3 linked regions of the Luteibacter rhizovicinus DSM 16549 genome follow. The protein of the gene in region 2 interacts with the protein of the main gene of each other region in a pairwise test. Links are inferred from orthologs where the notes say so. Each region holds a gene or a part of one and is shown on either strand. Other genes may lie near its edges. The genes, in order: dnaQ, dnaE and BJI69_RS18995.

Evidence for each region.
Region 1: the proteins of dnaE (region 2) and dnaQ interact in binary tests that used the Escherichia coli proteins (3 or more experiments, as listed by UniProt). The link is inferred for Luteibacter rhizovicinus DSM 16549 from one-to-one orthologs.
Region 3: the proteins of dnaE (region 2) and BJI69_RS18995 interact in binary tests that used the Escherichia coli proteins (3 or more experiments, as listed by UniProt). The link is inferred for Luteibacter rhizovicinus DSM 16549 from one-to-one orthologs.

The regions. Positions count from the first base shown.
Region 1 is NZ_CP017480.1:4,758,620-4,761,767, reverse strand. The notes cover bases 31-3,030. They hold dnaQ (DNA polymerase III subunit epsilon), read left to right. Parts: upstream 31-1,167; coding sequence 1,168-1,893; downstream 1,894-3,030. Other genes in these bases: BJI69_RS21815 (hypothetical protein), read left to right, coding at 2,988-3,030; BJI69_RS21825 (PP2C family protein-serine/threonine phosphatase), read right to left, coding at 1,908-2,612; rnhA (ribonuclease HI), read left to right, coding at 704-1,171; BJI69_RS21840 (methyltransferase domain-containing protein), read left to right, coding at 31-707. Outside these bases: more of BJI69_RS21840, read left to right, coding at 15-30; more of BJI69_RS21815, read left to right, coding at 3,031-3,148. UniProt on the Escherichia coli protein: DNA polymerase III is a complex, multichain enzyme responsible for most of the replicative synthesis in bacteria. The epsilon subunit contain the editing function and is a proofreading 3'-5' exonuclease.
Region 2 is NZ_CP017480.1:2,800,360-2,804,599, forward strand. The notes cover bases 9-4,100. They hold dnaE (DNA polymerase III subunit alpha), read right to left. Parts: upstream 3,755-4,100; coding sequence 209-3,754; downstream 9-208. Other genes in these bases: BJI69_RS12685 (hypothetical protein), read left to right, coding at 9-198; BJI69_RS12695 (NUDIX hydrolase), read right to left, coding at 4,009-4,100. In the rest of the region: more of BJI69_RS12685, read left to right, coding at 1-8; more of BJI69_RS12695, read right to left, coding at 4,101-4,240. UniProt on the Escherichia coli protein: DNA polymerase III is a complex, multichain enzyme responsible for most of the replicative synthesis in bacteria. This DNA polymerase also exhibits 3' to 5' exonuclease activity. The alpha chain is the DNA polymerase catalytic subunit.
Region 3 is NZ_CP017480.1:4,161,142-4,164,231, reverse strand. What follows is about bases 85-3,026. They hold BJI69_RS18995 (pyridoxal phosphate-dependent aminotransferase), read left to right. Parts: upstream 85-953; coding sequence 954-2,099; downstream 2,100-3,026. Other genes in these bases: BJI69_RS18985 (C13 family peptidase), read right to left, coding at 3,018-3,026; BJI69_RS18990 (amidohydrolase), read left to right, coding at 2,087-2,890; BJI69_RS19000 (LysR substrate-binding domain-containing protein), read left to right, coding at 85-944. Also shown: more of BJI69_RS19000, read left to right, coding at 1-84; more of BJI69_RS18985, read right to left, coding at 3,027-3,090. UniProt on the Escherichia coli protein: Shows aminotransferase activity with methionine and histidine as substrates, and to a lesser extent also with phenylalanine.

The sequences.
Region 1 (3,148 bases), 2.0 Mb from region 2 along the record:
TACACTGGTCACCTATGCCCACCCTGGCCCCCGACATCTATGCGTCGCCGCAGATCGGCAAGCTGCTGGCCGACGAGGCCCGTGTCCTCTCGCCCCTGCTGACCCGGTGTACCGGGGAGCACGGCCTGCACCTCACCGCCTCCCTCCAGGCCGACCCACCGGCCTTGCCCCTGCTGGGCCACTGGGCGACCGTACGGGTCGCGGGGCCGCACCTGGGCGGCGATGTCTGCGCGAGCGGCCTGGAAGCCCTGCCGTTCGCCGATGACGCCTTCGGCGTGGTGCTGCTTCGGCACGCCCTCGAAACCACGGCGCGCCAGGACAATCTCCTCGACGAAGCGATCCGCGTCCTGGCGCCCGGCGGCATGCTCGCCATCACCGGTATCCACCCCGTCGGCCTGTGGTCGCCCTGGGTGGCCCGGCAGGCCCGTGGCACCCGGCCGCGCCTGACCTGGCCGTGGTGGTGGAGTCAGCGGCTGGTTCGCGACGATTTCGAGCTGTCCATGCCGCGCCGGTTGGGCAGTGCCTGGCCGCGGGCGGGCGGCTCGCCCGTCGGCGAGTCCATGGTCGGCGGCGGATACATGCTCATAGCGCGCAAAAAACGGCCGGCAGCGGTACCCTTGCGCGCCCGCACCGCGGCGGTCGAGGCACCCATGCCCGGCACGCTCGCGTCTGGCGCCCGTCGCAACGCACGTGAGTCCATCTCTTGACCGAAATCACCACCGACACCGTTGAAGTCTTCACCGATGGCGCCTGTCTGGGTAATCCCGGCCCTGGCGGCTGGGCCGCCCTGCTGAGAGCCAAGGGCATCGAGAAGATGCTCGCCGGCGGCGAAGCCGACACCACCAACAACCGCATGGAAATGATGGGCGCGATCTCGGCGCTCGAAGCGCTGACCCGTCGCTGCCATGTGCACCTGATGACCGACTCCAAGTACGTCATGCAAGGTGTGCAGGAGTGGGTGCCGAAGTGGCGCCGTAACGGCTGGAAGACCGCCGACAAGAAGCCGGTGAAGAACCAGGACCTGTGGATCCGCCTGGACGAAGCCGCGGCCGCGCATACCGTCACCTGGGAATGGGTGAAGGGACATGCCGGCCATGTCGAGAACGAGCGCGTGGACGTCGCCGCGCGCGACCAGGCCATCATCTTCAAGTCGAAGGGGACCGTGGCATGAGGCAGATCGTTCTCGATACCGAAACCACCGGCCTCGAAGCGCACCTCGGTCATCGCCTCGTGGAAATCGGTGCGGTCGAGATGATCGGTCGCCGTCCCACGGGCAGCCACTTCCATACGTACCTCAACCCGCAGCGCGCCATCGACGAAGAGGCGAGCAAGGTCACGGGTATCAAGGACGAACACCTGGTCGACAAGCCGCTGTTTATCGAGAAGGTGGACGAGTTTCTCGATTTCATCCGCGGCGCCGAGTTGATCATCCATAACGCGGCGTTCGACGTCGGCTTCCTCAATGCCGAGCTGAAGCGGGCAGGGGAGCATTACGGGCAGATTTCCGATTACGCGACGGTGCTCGATACGTTGCTGATGGCGCGCCAGATGTATCCCGGACAGCGCAACAGCCTCGACGCGTTGTGCAAGCGTCTGGGCGTGGACAACACCAAGCGCGACCTCCACGGTGGCCTGCTCGATGCGCAGCTGCTCGCGGACGTCTACGTCGCGATGACCACGGGTCAGGGCGGTCTCGAGTTCGCCTTCGATGCCAACGACGAGCGCGGCCGGACCAGTGTGCTGCAGGACATCGTGATCAAGCGTCGTCCGCTGGTGCGCCACGCCGATCCGGAAGAACTCGCACGGCATGCCAAGCGCCTCGAAGCGCTGGACAAGTCAGCCGGTGGGCAGAGCATCTGGCGGAAGATGGAAACGTCCGAAACGGTCCACTGACGCGTGGCGGCCGCTCAGGCCGCCGAACGCAGCAGGATCGCCGTGATGTTGTCGCGCGCGCTGCCCGAGAGGGCTTCCAGCAGGAGATGGTCCACGCTTTCCTGCGCCGCGATATCCGTTCGCGAGACGATGGCGCCGATGCGCGCGTCGTCCACTTCGTCGGTAAGGCCATCCGTGCACAGCAGCAGCCGTGCGCCATAGGGCAGTTCGCCCCTGGCCAGGCCGATATGGAGCTGGTCTGGCGAGGTGATGCCCAGGGCCTGGGTGAGCACGCTGCGCTGGGGATGCGTCCGCGCCTGCGCCTCGGTCAGGTCACCGGCCTCGACCAGGGCTTCCACGATGGAATGATCGTGCGAGAGGCGCTTGAGTTCGCCGTCCCAGATGTAGATGCGACTGTCGCCGACCCAGGCGGCCTCGTAGGAGCGCCCGACCAGCCGTACGGCGGCGATCGTCGTGCCCATCGGCCGGGACTCGGAGAGCCCGCTGGAGCGGGCGATCAGCGCCTCGTTCACCCGCTGGATCGCGTCCACCAGCGACTGGCCGGCGGTGACCTGGGCCACCACGCCGTCGCGCGCCGTGGCCGACGCCACCTCGCCATGCTTATGGCCGCCCATGCCGTCCACGACCAGGAACAACCCCAGCCCGGCGTCGGCGTAATAGGTGTCCTCGTTACGCGTGCGGCGAAGACCCGTATGCGTGCCGTGTCCGAACTCGATCATGGTGGCCTTGGAAGCGGGGAAGGGCGCCACGGCGCCGGAATGCACCGGCAGAATGCCCCATCAAAAGTCTGTTGTCACGGCAAGAGAGACCCACTATCATTGCGGGCCCGGCAGAGCGAAAGCCCTGCCGTCGACCGTTCACGGAGAGGTGGCAGAGTGGTCGAATGTACCTGACTCGAAATCAGGCGTTGGTGAAAGCCAACCGTGGGTTCGAATCCCACCCTCTCCGCCAGCTGTACTAAGGGGTCACGCCAAAAGCGTGACCCCTTTTTTATTGCCGACGAACGGGCCCAGTCTCGCTCGGTGGCGTCGATGGCTCGATAGGTGAATACTCTGACGAAGCCTTCGGTGGCAGGGACAGCGGCAGGGGACAATATGAAGCTTCTTATTGGCATCGCGCTAGTTGGTGCGCTCGTCGGGTGCAGCACGTATCAAGCGCATAGCAATGTACCGACGCCTTACGCGCGGACAAACGCAAGCCAGGTGCAGATTCTTTACTCGCCGCCGCAGCGTGCGTACACCTCGATTGGCATCGT
Region 2 (4,240 bases):
GGCAGGGTTGTCCTGGGTCACATCACCAGCACGGCGCAGGCGGAGGAATGGAGCACCGTGGCATTGAGCGTGCAGGGTCGCCCTTACGCCGCCCCGGCACACGTGCTGCTGGAAATCGAGAACGAAGGCGGCGCGCACACGACCGTGCAGGTGGACGACGTCGCGCTCGTCCAGAACACCGACGTGGACGTGCTCTGATCGGAACGGCTTAGTCGGCCGGCCGCACCAGTCGCAACTCGGTGCCCAATACTCCCGGCAAGGCGCGCAGTGTGCGCATCAGGTCGGGCAGGGCACGTACCCGCCAGGCCTCGCCCAGTTCGAAGCTGGCCTGGCCGGTGTCGTTGCGGTAGCCCGAGAGCATCAGCGGCGTGCGGCCGCCGCGATACGCCATGAGGGCCTGACGCAGGTGCTGTGGAAAATCCGGACCGATGCCGTTGAGTCGCAGCGTCAGCAGGCGGCCGAAGTGTTCCATGGCATCGGACAAGGCATAGGCCTTGCGCGCACGCAATTGATACCCGCCGGCGAAGTCGTCGATACGCAGGCCACCCTCGACGACGATGAGGGTGCCCCGCGTAAGCAGGGGTGCCGCCTCGGTGAATACTTCGCGGAAAAAGCTCGTTTCCAGCAGGCCGGTGGCGTCTTCGATCTGTACGAAGGCATCGCTGTCACCGCGCTTGCGCATGCCCACCACCATGCCGGCTACCGTCCACGGCGTTTCCGGGCCACGACGGAAACGGCTGGCGTTTTCATCGTCGTCGTTGCGACGTGGTTTGGGCGGCTGGTAGCGCTGAGGGATCTCGCCGATCGGGCAGCTCGACAACTGGGCGAGCTCGCCCTTCCATGGGTCGGTCGGATGGCCGGACAGGTAATGGCCGAGCGTATCGTGCTCACCCTGCAACAGCTGTTCGAGCGGCCATTCCGGCACGGCGCCGGAGAGTTCGATGATGCTCGGCGTTTCCGCCGCGCCAAAGGCGTTGCCGAAGATATCGACCTGGCCGGAAGCGCGGTTCTTCGCTTCCTGGTCGGCGGCGCGCATCGCTTCGGGCAGGTGCATGACGAGGGTGGCGCGGTTCTCGCCGAGTCCGTCGAGCGCGCCGGACTGTACCAGCGCCTCCATCGTGCGCTTGTTGAGCTTGTTCGAGCCGACGCGCTGGCAGAAGTCGACGAGACCCCGGTACGGGCCCTTCGCCTTGCGCTCGGCGACGATCTCCTCGCAGATGCCCTGGCCCACGCCCTTGATCGCGCCGAGGCCGTAGCGCACGACCTTCGGCTCCACCGCTTCGAACATCCAGTCCGAGGCGTTGACGTCCGGCGGTAGCACCTTGATGCCGATGGTGCGGGTTTCTTCGAGGAAGGTGACCGCCTTCTCGGTGTTGTCCATGTCCGACGAGATCGTCGCGGCCATGAACTCGGCGGGGTAGTGCGCCTTCAGCCAGGCGGTCTGGTAGGACACCAGCGCATAAGCCGCGGCATGCGACTTGTTGAAGCCGTAGCCGGCGAACTTCTCCATGAGGTCGAAGATCGCATCGGCCTTGATCGAATCGATGCCATCCTTCGCCGCGCCTTCGCGGAAGGTGGCGCGATGCTTGACCATCTCCTCGGCTTTTTTCTTACCCATCGCACGGCGCAACAGATCGGCGCCGCCGAGCGTGTAACCGCCGACGATCTGCGCCATCTGCATCACCTGCTCCTGATAGACCATGATGCCGTAGGTCTCTTTCAGGATGGGCTCGACGCGCGGATCCGGATACTCCACCGCTTCGCGGCCATGCTTACGCGCGCAGAAGCTGGGGATCAGGTCCATCGGGCCGGGGCGGTACAGGGCCACCAGGGCGATGATGTCTTCGAAGCGATCGGCCTGGGCATCCTTGAGCATGCCCTGCATGCCGCGCGACTCGAGCTGGAAGACGGCGACGGTCTGCGCCTTCTTCAGCAGGTCGTAGACCTTGGGATCATCCAGCGGCAAGGCTTCGATCACCAGTGCTTCGGTGCCTTCCTTCGCGCGACGCTTGTTGATCGCCTTGACGGCCCAGTCGATGATCGTCAGCGTGCGCAGGCCGAGGAAGTCGAACTTCACCAGGCCGACCGCTTCGACATCGTCCTTGTCGTATTGCGTGACGACGCCTTCGCCGCTCGCTTCGCAGTAGAGCGGCGCGAAGTCGGTCAGCGGCGTGGGAGCGATGACGACGCCGCCTGCGTGCTTGCCGGCATTTCGCGTGAGGCCTTCGAGGCTGAGCGCGAGGTCGATCAGCTGGCGCGGTTCTTCCTCCTGCTCATAGACATCGCAGAATTCCTTGACGATGCGGTCCGGCTCTTTCTTCGACTTCTCGGTGCGGCCGAGCGCGTCGCCCAGTGTGAGGTCGAGAGGGCGGTTCGGAATGAGCTTGGCAAGGCGATCCACCTGGCCGTAGCCCATGCCGAGCACGCGACCGGAGTCGCGAAGCACGGCCTTCGCCGCCATCGAGCCGTAGGTGATGATCTGGCTGACGTGGTCGCGGCCGTATTTGCGCGCGACATAGTCGATCACCTCGTCGCGGCGATCCATGCAGAAGTCGATGTCGAAGTCGGGCATCGACACGCGTTCGGGATTGAGGAAGCGCTCAAACAGCAACTCGAACTGGAGCGGATCCAGATCGGTGATCTTGAGCACCCAGGCGACGAGTGAACCCGCACCGGAACCGCGGCCCGGACCGACCGGAATACCGTTGTCCTTACCCCAGCCGATGAAGTCGGCCACGATCAGGAAGTAGCCGGGAAAGCCCATGCCGATGATGACGTCGACTTCGCGGTCCAGGCGCGCCTGGTAGTCCTCGCGCGTCTTTCCCGCGGCGAGCGGATGCACGGCGAGGCGTTCTTCGAGGCCGGCCTGGGCCTGGGCACGAATGAAGGTGTCGAGCGTGTGGCCTTCGGGCACCGGGAAGTTCGGCAGGAAGTATTCGCCGAAGGTCAGTTCGAGGTTGCAGCGCTTGGCCAGTTCGACCGTGTTCTCGAGGGCTTCGGGAATGTCGGCGAAGAGCGCTTCCATCTCCTCGGCACTCTTGAAGTATTGCTCCTCGCTGTAATCGTGCGGACGCTTCGGATCGGCGAGCACGCGACCCTGGTTGATACAGGTGCGGGCTTCGTGGGATTCGAAACCCTCGCGCTCGAGAAAGCGCACGTCGTTGCTGGCGATGACCGGCAGCTCGTAATCGCCGGCGAGGGCCATGGCGGCACGCACCCAGTCTTCCTCGTGCTGGCGACCGGTACGGGTCAGCTCGAGGTAGAGGCGATCGGGGAACAGGCGGCGCAGCGATTCCAGACGGAGGCCGGCGGCGGGCAGGCCGGCGCCGAGGGCGACACGTGCGAGCTCGCTTTCCCGCCCAACCACGGCAATCAGGCCGCGCACGCTCTCGGGGTGCATCCAGGTAGCGTCGACGAGCGCGCGACCGGTGCCCTGGCCTTCACGCCACGCACGGGAGACCAGGCGCGACAGGTTGAGGTAACCGTCGCGGTCCTGGCACATCAGGGTCAGGCGCCAGGGGCGCGGATCGTCCGGACTCGATACCCAGACGTCGCAGCCGGCGATGGGCTTGATGCCCGCTGCCGTGCACTGCTTGTAGAACTTGACCAGGCCGAAGAGGTTGTTCTCATCGGTCAGTGCGACGGCAGGCATGCCGGTACGCACGCAGGCAGCGACCAGCTGCTTGATGCGGATGGTCGAATCGACCAGCGAGTACTCGCTGTGCAGGTGAAGATGGGCAAAGCGAACAGACATGGGCGGCGCCGGGTGAAGCAGAGGGAAGGCTAACCGGGGTGGGGGTTGTCAGCAAGAATTGACATTGCGGTTACCCCACCCATGGACCCTACCTGTGGGAGCCGCTTTAGCGGCGATCCCGCGGCAGCGGGCCAGATTACTGGCACCTGCTGGCTTCCTCCGATGAGGACCGAGGCCAGCAACCTGAAGGAGGCGCTGCTGCGCAGCGGGTTTATTCATTATTCGCCGATGAATCGGCTCCCACATGTATTTGATTAGCGCATGTGCGCTTCGGGGTGATCGATGAACCACAGCCCGGCGAACAGCTTGGCGTCGATCGAGAAGCCCTCGGCAGCCCGGTCGAACAGCCACTTGCCGGCTTCGGCGCGCGGCACTTCGTGCACGATGATGTTTTCGGTTTCATCGCCGCCGCCCTGGCCGACGCGGACGAGGTCCCAGGCGCGGGCGAAGGCGATCATCTCGGTGCTCATGCCAGCCGACGACGGG
Region 3 (3,090 bases), 1.4 Mb from region 2 along the record:
CCCTGGGTATCCCCAAGTCCCGCCTCAGCAAGCGTATCGCCCAGCTCGAGGATCGCCTCGGGGTCCGGCTGCTGCAGCGGACGACGCGCCGTTTCGTCGTCACTGAGATCGGCGAACGCTTCTACGCGCACTGCCGCGCCGTGCTGGAAGAGGCGCGCGCCGCGCAGGACGCCGTGGACGAGTTGCGCACCGAGCCCCGTGGCATCGTCCGGGTGAGTTGCCCGGTCTCGCTTGCCCAGAACGTCCTTGGTCCGATGTTGCCGGCCTTCCTGCTCGAGCATCCCAAGGTGCAGGTGCGTGTCACCGCGACCAATCGCCGTGTCGACGTCATCGGCGAGGCCTTCGACGTGGCGATCCGCGTGCGCGAGAAGCTCGATACGGACGCCACCCTGGTTCTGCGCAGCATCGGCTTTGCGCGCAACCTGCTGGTCGCCAGCCCGAAATTCCTCGATAGCAACGGACGCCCGAAGACGCTGGACGAACTGGCGGCGCTGCCCGCCCTGTCCATGTACGAGCACGAAGGCGCCCAGGTCTGGGAGCTGGTCGATTCCAACGGCAAGAAGGCGGCGGTCGAGGTCAAGCCGCGCCTGGTCAGTGGCGATTTCACGGTGCTGATCGCCGCTGCCGTGCAATGTTGCGGTGTCGCGCTGTTGCCCGAGGATTATTGCGGCCCGTTGATCTCCAGCGGTCAGCTGGAGTGGGTCCTGCCCGAATACACCACGGCCCAGGGCACCCTCCACTTCGTCTATCCGAGCCGCCGGGGCTTGCTGCCGGCCATCCGCAGCTTCGTCGACTTCCTTGCCGATCGCCTGCCCAAGGCGCAGGCCGAGTTTCACAAGGACTGCGACAAGGTCGCTGCCGACCCCAGCAAGGCAGCAGCGATCACCATGGCCCGCATGTTAGGATCGAGCCCTTCGGCCACGTTTGGCCGTCCAAACGAGTAAGGATGTTCGATGCAGCTCGAAACCAAGCTTCCCAAGGTCGGCACGACCATCTTCAGCGTCATGAGCCAGCTTGCGCTGGAACACAAGGCGGTCAACCTGGGCCAGGGTTTTCCTGATTTCGAGCCGCCGGCGCCGTTGCGCGAAGCGATCACGCGAGCCATGGCCGAGGGCAAGAACCAGTACGCCCCGGGCATCGGCATCCCCAAGCTGCGCGAACAGATCGCCGCGAAAACCGAGCGCCTGTACGGCCATCGGGTGAGTCCGGACACCGAGGTCACGGTCACCTCCGGTGCGACCGAAGCCTTGTTCTCCGCCATCGCCGCCGTGGTGAGGGCAGGGGAGGAAGTCATCGTTTTCGACCCTTGCTACGACAGCTACGAGCCCGCGATCGAACTGCAGGGCGCGACCGCGGTGCATATTCCGCTGACGCTGCCCACCTTTGCGATCGACTGGCAGCGCGTACGCGACGCCGTGACGCCGAAGACGCGCATGATCCTGATCAATTCGCCGCACAACCCGTCCGGTGCCGTGCTGTCGCGTGCGGATCTGGATGAGCTCGCCGCCATCGTGCGCGACACCAGCATCGTGGTGCTGTCCGACGAGGTCTACGAGCACATCGTGTTCGACGGCGCGGAGCACCAGAGCGTGCTGCGTCATGAGGAACTGGCCACGCGCAGCATCGTGGTTTCGTCGTTCGGCAAGACCTATCACTGCACCGGCTGGAAGGTCGGTTACGCCATCGCGCCCAAGGCGCTCACGGCCGAGTTCCGCAAGGTGCACCAGTACCTGACCTTCTGCACGTTCAATCCCGCGCAGTGGGCGTTCGCCGAATTCCTCGAGTCGACGCCGGAGCATTACCTTGAATTGCCCGCGTTCTACCAGGCCAAGCGTGACCGCTTCCGTAAGCTGATCGCGCCGTCGCGGTTGAAGCTGCTCGACGTTCCGGGCGGCTATTTCCAGCTCGTCGACTACAGCGCGATCCGCGATCTGGACGATATCAACTTCAGCGAGTGGCTCGTCCGCGAAGGCGGCGTCGCCGCGATTCCGCTGAGCCCGTTCTACGAAAGCGCGCCGGACACGCGGCTGGTCCGGCTGTGCTTCGCCAAGAACGACGCCACCATGGAAGCCGCCGCGGAGCTGCTGTGCAAACTCTGACCGTTTCCCTCATCCAGGGCGCGACGCGCTGGCACGACGCTGCCGGCAATCGCGATTACTACGGCAAGCTGGTGCGTCGTGCTGCGCCCAGCGATCTCATCGTGCTGCCGGAAACCTTCCTCTCGGGCTTCACCAACGATACGTTGGCAAATGCCGAAACGATGGACGGCATCAGCGTGGCCTGGATGCGCGAGCTGGCCACCGAAGTGAACACCACGCTCACCGGCAGCCTCGTCATTCGCGAAGGCGACACGGTATTCAATCGGTTGCTGTGGGCCTCGCCGGACGGTTCGCTGGCGTATTACGACAAGCGCCACCTGTTCCGCATGGCCGGCGAGCACACCCGCTACGGCGGCGGCACCGAGCGGCTCATCGTCGAGCTGAAGGGTTGGCGCATCCTGCCGCAGGTCTGCTACGACCTGCGCTTCCCGGTATGGCTGCGCAATGGCCGCCGCGAGGAAGCCGCTGGCGGCATGGATTACGACCTGGCCCTGTTCGTGGCCAACTGGCCGGCGCCGCGCCGTCATCCGTGGCGCACCTTGCTGCGTGCGCGTGCGATCGAGAACCTCGCCTATGTCATCGGGGTTAACCGTGTCGGCGTGGACGGCAACGACCTGCCGTATGCGGGCGACAGCGCGGTGATCGATCCGGTGGGCGAGGCGCTGGTGGAACTGGGTACGCAGGAGCAGGTCGTCACGGTCGTGCTGGATCCCGCGCCGCTGAAGGTCCACCGCGACCGCTTCCCGGCATGGATGGACGCCGATCGCTTCGCGCTAGACACCTCCGCCTGATCCTTGCTCTTGTGGGAGCCGATTCATCGGCGATTGTGGGAGCCGATTCATCGGCGATCCCGCGGCAGCGGGCCAGGGTGCTGCTAGCACCCAATCGCCGATAAATCGGCTCCCACAAAGGCCGGTATTACTTGGCGGGCTCGAAAGGCACCGCAGGGCCGGCTTTCACGCTGTTGCGCCACGCGGCCAGCTTGGCCTCG